2 linked regions of the Tunturibacter psychrotolerans genome follow. The protein of the gene in region 2 interacts with the protein of the main gene of each other region in a pairwise test. Links are inferred from orthologs where the notes say so. Each region holds a gene or a part of one and is shown on either strand. Other genes may lie near its edges.

What was found. The genes of interacting proteins can lie anywhere in the genome.
Region 1: the proteins of RBB77_RS18645 (region 2) and RBB77_RS02060 interact in binary tests that used the Escherichia coli proteins (3 or more experiments, as listed by UniProt). The link is inferred for Tunturibacter psychrotolerans from one-to-one orthologs.

What each region holds. Positions count from the first base shown.
Region 1 is NZ_CP132942.1:541,118-544,131, reverse strand. The notes cover bases 73-3,014. They hold RBB77_RS02060 (acyl carrier protein), read right to left. Parts: upstream 1,694-3,014; coding sequence 1,451-1,693; downstream 73-1,450. Other genes in these bases: rmuC (DNA recombination protein RmuC), read right to left, coding at 1,838-3,014; fabF (beta-ketoacyl-ACP synthase II), read right to left, coding at 197-1,447. UniProt on the Escherichia coli protein: Carrier of the growing fatty acid chain in fatty acid biosynthesis.
Region 2 is NZ_CP132942.1:4,419,207-4,422,186, reverse strand. What follows is about bases 30-2,937. They hold RBB77_RS18645 (acyl-CoA thioesterase), read left to right. Parts: upstream 30-1,211; coding sequence 1,212-1,664; downstream 1,665-2,937. Other genes in these bases: RBB77_RS18635 (cobalamin B12-binding domain-containing protein), read right to left, coding at 2,445-2,864; RBB77_RS18640 (SDR family oxidoreductase), read left to right, coding at 1,698-2,435; RBB77_RS18650 (enoyl-CoA hydratase/isomerase family protein), read left to right, coding at 374-1,156; RBB77_RS18655 (hydroxymethylglutaryl-CoA lyase), read left to right, coding at 30-338. In the rest of the region: more of RBB77_RS18655, read left to right, coding at 1-29.

The sequences.
Region 1 (3,014 bases), 3.9 Mb from region 2 along the record:
CTCCACTACGCGCTTCACGGGGAGACTGTGAAGTGACTCGGTGGAGATGACGGGGTTTTGGGTAAAAGCAAAGGCAACTGCGAATACAGGGATCCTTCCCTTCGGCTTCGCTCAGGATGACGATTGTTTGAGGGGGCGAGAGAGAAACGAAGAGGCCCGGCTTTTGCCGGGCCTCAGTGAGTGCGGTTGATGCGGGTTATTCGGTCCAGCGTTTGAAGACGAGGGAGCCGTTGGTGCCGCCGAAGCCAAAGGAGTTCGAGAGTGCGTAGTCGATCTTTGCGGGCAGCGGCTTGTTGGGGACGTAGTTGAGGCGGCACTGGGGATCGAGTTCGACGATGTTCATCGTCGGTGGCGCGATCTGGTGCTGCATGGCGAGGATGGTGATGCCGGCTTCAAGTCCGCCGGCTCCGCCGAGGAGGTGGCCGGTCATGGATTTGGTGGAGCTGACCAGGAGCTTGCCGTCAATGGCGCGCTGGCCGAAGACGTTCTCGATGGCCTTCGATTCGAGGGCGTCACCGAGAGGGGTCGAGGTAGCGTGTGCATTGACGTAGTCGATCTGGTCGGGTGAGATGCCGGCGACTTTGAGCGCGTGCTGCATGGAGCGGTAGCAGCCTTCGCCTTCGGGAGCCATGCCGGTCATGTGGAAGGCGTCGGCGGAGAGGCCGTAGCCGAGGACCTCGGCGAGGATCTTCGCGCCGCGAGCCTTGGCAGACTCGAGCTCTTCGAGGATGAGGATGCCAGCGCCTTCGCCAACCACGAAGCCGTCGCGATCCTTGTCGAAGGGGCGGCTGGCATGTTCGGGGTCGTCGTTACGGGTGGAGAGAGCGCGCATGGCGGCGAATCCTGCCACACCGAGGGGGGTGATGGAGGCTTCGGTCCCGCCAGCGATCATGGCGTCAGCATCGCCGCGCTGAATGATGCGGAAGGCGTCGCCGATGGAGTGCGCCGAGGTGGTGCAGGCGGTGGCCGTTGCTTCATTCGGCCCGCGCGCGCCGTACTTGATGGAGACGTGGCCTGCGGCGAGGTTGATGATGGAGCCGGGGATGAAGAAGGGCGAGACCTTGCGCGGGCCGCCAGAGAGCAGGTTGGAATGTTCGCGCTCGATGACATCGAATCCTCCGATGCCTGAGCCGATGTGGACGCCGACCTGATCGTGGTTCTCTTCGGTGATTTTGAGACCGGAGTGGGCCATCGCTTCGGCGGCAGCGGCCAGAGCGAAGTGGATGAAGCGGCCCATCTTTCGGGACTCTTTCTTTTCGACGAAGAGGAGAGGATCGAAGTCCTTGACCTCTGCGGCGAAGCGGACTGGATGGCCGGTCAGATCAAAGGCTTTGATCTCGGCCATACCGCTGCGGCCGGCCATGAGACCTTCCCAGACCTCAGGGGCGGTTTTGCCGACCCCGCAGATCAGGCCAAGGCCGGTGACGACTACGCGACGATGCTCCATTGTTTACTTGGCCTTCTGGTTCTTTTCGATGTAGTCGACAGCATCTTTGACGGTCTTGATCTTCTCGGCATCTTCGTCGGGGATCTGAATGTCGAAGGCTTCTTCGAACTGCATGACGAGTTCGACGACGTCGAGGGAGTCTGCGCCGAGATCTTCCTGAAAGCTTGCGCCCGGGGTGACTTCCGCTTCATCCACCTGAAGCTGTTCGACAATAATCTGCTTTACCTTCTCGTCTACTGCTGCCATTTCGTTCTCCTGTTTACATCTGGAATCTGAAGCCTGGATATTTGTCGCTATTGAGGTCGACACGGCCAATCTCAAGCATACTGAGCGCCTCAGTGAGTGTAAAGCAAAGCGGCTGTGGCTGCAGAAGGGGGCGGCGGGACTTTTTCAGTCTTCCTCGGCCGAAGCGGCGAGCAGCGGGGAGATCCCTGAGATGTCGTCGAAGCCGATGAGGTTGGAAATAGGGGCGCCGGTGTCGAGGGAGGAGACGTTTTTGAGGGCTTTGTTGATAGCCCGGGTGCGGACGCCTAACTTTTGAATCGTGTTCTGGACGGTGCCGACCTGGTCTTCGACCTTTTGCATGAGGCCGCCGTAGGTCTCGAACTCTTTTTTGGCGCTCGAAAGAACGCGCCAGACCTCATCACCTTTTTTCTGAATGGCGAGGGTGTGAAAGCCCATTTGGAAGCTGGTAAGGATGGCCATGAAGGTGGATGGTCCGGCGATCGTCACGCGGCAGCTGGATTGGATTTCGGATTGGAGGCCGGGGCGACGGACGACTTCGGCGTAGAGGCTCTCCGTTGGAAGAAACATGATGGCGTGCGGCATGGTGGTGGGAGGGTCAATATATTTGTCGCAGATGCGTTTTCCTTCGGCGCGGATGGAGCGTTCGAAGGCCTTTCCGGCTACGTCAATGCCTTCGCCGGTTTCGTAGGCGTGTTCCAGGCGCTCCCAGTCTTCCTTGGGAAACTTTGCGTCGATGGCGAGGAGGGTGTGGCTGTCGGCACCTTCGCCGGAGGGGAATTTAAGGGCGTATTCGACGGACTCAAGTGTTCCCGGCTTGATGCGGGCGTTTTTGATGTATTGCTCGGGAGAGAACATCTGCTCGAGCTGTTGGCCGAGCTGGAACTCGCCTACGACGCCGCGCGACTTGACGTTGGAGAGAACTCTTTTGAGATCTCCCACGCCGGTGGCGAGCTCCTTCATTTCGCCGAGGCCCTTCTGGACTTCGCCGAGGTGCGTGGTGACCTGACCGAAGGATTCGGTGAGCCGCGTCTGGAGCGTGGCGTGCAGTTTTTCGTCGACTGTGACGCGCATCTCCTCGAGCTTCGCGGTATTGGCATCGTTGAGTTTTGAAAGGCGGTCTTCCACGGTGAAGCGGAGCTTTTCCTGTTGGTCGTTGGCCTGGCCGGAGAGCTCGTTGAGGCGTGTGTGTAATGCCTCGCGCGCTTCGCCCAGCGTGTGGTTTACGTCGCTGATGAAGTAAGTGAGGCGTTGTGCGATCGAGTCGAGATTGTGCTGTACAGCGGTGCGGAGGACTTCGTCGGAAGTCTTATTGTCAGTTCGA
Region 2 (2,980 bases):
GGCTTGCGACACCAAAGCAGGTGAGTGATGTCATTGCCGATGTTCTGGCTGTGCATGATGGGGTCGAGATTGGAGCGCACCTGCATGCGAGACCGGACCAGGCCGCTGCGAAGATTCGTGCGGCGTATGAAGCGGGCTGCCGGCGATTCGATGCGGCGATTGGCGGTTTGGGTGGATGTCCTTTTGCACAAGATGCGCTGGTGGGGAATGTTGCGACGGAAATATTGCTGGCTGAGTTGAAGGGTTTAGGTGCGGAGCTGGAGCCACTGAGGCCACTCGATGGGTTGCTTGCCGCCAGCGGAGAGATCTCTCGGAAGTACGGGGAGAGGGTGCAGTAAAAAAACGATTCTTAAAGCCTGGGTCTGGAGGGTTTGTGGATTATGTAACAATTTTGGTTACGGACGTGGACCAAGTCCGGATGATTACTCTGAATCGTCCGGAGCGGCGCAATGCGATGACCCCTGAGATGCAGCAGGAGTTGATTGTCGCGATGGAAGAGGCTGCTGCTAGCGACTGTAGCGTGGTTGTGTTTGCCGGCGCGGGAGAGGCGTTTTGTGCTGGGTTGGATTTGAGCTCGCTGCAGGGGATGAATGATAAGTCCGCTGCGGAATTTACCGCGGATGCTGAACGAATTGCAAAGCTGTTTCGAACGCTCTACGAACTCCCGAAGCCCACGATTGCGGCGGTCCACGGAGCCGCAGTTGCGGGCGGGACAGGGCTGGCGACTATGTGCGACTTTACGCTGGCGGTGCCGGGGGCCAAGTTTGGGTATACAGAGGTAAAGATCGGGTTCGTGCCTGCAGTTGTCTCGGCGTTTCTCGTGCTGCAAATCGGGGAAAAGGCGGCGCGCGATCTGTTGCTGACTGGGCGACTCTTTACAAGCGAAGAGGCTGAGCGCCTGGGGCTTGTGAACGAAGTTGTGCCGCCGGAGCAGCTGGCGGCGCGAACGCTGGAGTTGGTGGCGCTGTTGAAGGCGAACAGCCCTGCAGCATTGGCGGCCACAAAACGGCTGCTGAGGACGCAGAACAAGGCGTGGCTGGATACGGCGATCGCGGAAGCGCTGGCGGCCAACGCTGAAGCACGGGAGACTCATGACTTTTGCGAAGGTGTGGCCGCATTTCTTGAGAAGAGGAAACCGGTTTGGGGAAAGGGCTAACGACAATTGTGGAGGAGATATCAATCGTGGTTCACGAATTGGATAGACTGTCTTGATGATTGATGTTGTCGAGGAAAAGCGTGTAGGGGTAGCGCGGGTGCGGGTGCGGTATGCCGAGACCGACCAGATGGGCGTGGTGTATCACTCGAACTACTTGATCTGGTTTGAGGTGGGGCGGGTGGAGTTGATCCGCAGCATGGGGTTGAACTACAAGCGGATGGAAGTGGAAGAGGGGCGTGGGATCGCGGTGGTAGATGTGCATGTGCGGTACCGTGCGCCGGCCCGATATGACGATGAGTTGGTCGTCGAGACGAGGCTGTTGGCCGCACGCGGTGCGGTGATCAAGTTCGGCTATAAAGTGCTGCGGGTGGAAGATGGGACCTTGCTGTGCGAGGGTCAGACTGTCCATGTCGTGGTGGGTAAGGATATGAAGAAGCAGTCACTGCCACCGAAATATGCAGCACGTTTTGCGGCGTATCTCGATCCTCGATCATCTGATGTGCAGTAGCTGCAGCTCAGATCTGTGATGAGGTGAAGGTGAATGAGTACTGACAAGAAGGTTGCGCTGATTACTGGTGGTAATAAGGGAATTGGCCTCGAAACGGCTCGACAGCTCGGAAAGCTTGGAATCACGGTGCTGATTGGCGTTCGCGATGAGGCGAAAGGCGAAGCAGCGGTCGCAGAGTTGAAGAAGGATGGCGTCGAGGCGCGGGCAGTGAAGCTGGATGTGGATAATTCGGCGGATTATGCGGCTGTGGCGAAGTTGATCGAGAAGGATTACGGGCGGCTGGATATTCTAATCAACAATGCTGGAATCTTTCTGGATGGGCGGAAGGCAAATGAGACGTCGACGACCTCGAAGGACATTTTGCAGAAGACTTTCGATACAAACTTTTTTGCCGTGGTAGGGCTGACTCAGGCGCTGCTTCCTTTGTTGAAGAAGAGCCTGGGGGGCCGGATTGTGAATCTGTCGAGCATTCTAGGTTCGAATACGCTGCATGCTACGCCGGGATCTTTTATCTACGATGCCAAGACCTTCGCGTATGACGCTTCGAAGTCGGCACTCAATGCCTTTACTATTCATCTTGCGCATGAGTTGAAGGATACGAAGATCAAGGTGAACTCGGCCCACCCGGGGTGGGTGAAGACGGATATGGGCGGCGAGGGCGCGCAGTTGGATATCGTGACCGGTGCGAAGACCTCGGTGGAGCTGGCGACGTTGCAGGATAGCGGACCAAATGGTGAGTTCCTTCACCTTGGTAAGCCGTTGCCCTGGTAGTTTGCTGCGTTAGTTGATGAGCAGGCCGCGAGGTTTGACGTTCTCGCGGATGAAGGTGATGGTGGTTTCAAGCGGCGTTCCCGGTCCGAAGATGGCCGAGACGCCGTTTTCTTTTAATTTCGGCTGGTCTTCGTCGGGAATGGTGCCCCCCAGGACGAGGAGGATGTCTTCGGCCTTCTGGTCGCGGAGGAGGGCGGTGATTCGGGGGACGATTACGTTGTGGGCTCCGGAGAGGATAGAGAGGCCGATGCAGTCGACGTCCTCCTGGATGGCGGCGGAGACGATCATCTCGGGGGTTTGGCGGAGGCCGGTGTAGATGACCTCCATTCCTGCGTCGCGGAGGGCGCGGGCGATGATTTTGGCGCCACGGTCGTGGCCGTCCAGGCCGGGTTTAGCGACCAGGACACGGATTGGGGTGGCAATTGGCATTGAGTGGTGAGTATAGCTGGCGGTTGGGTGGTTAAGGTACCCCCCTCCCCCCTGGGGTATCTTGCAGGGAAGTACTTTAGGTTCTGTTAGTTGCAGCGGGTTCCTGTCTGTAAAGT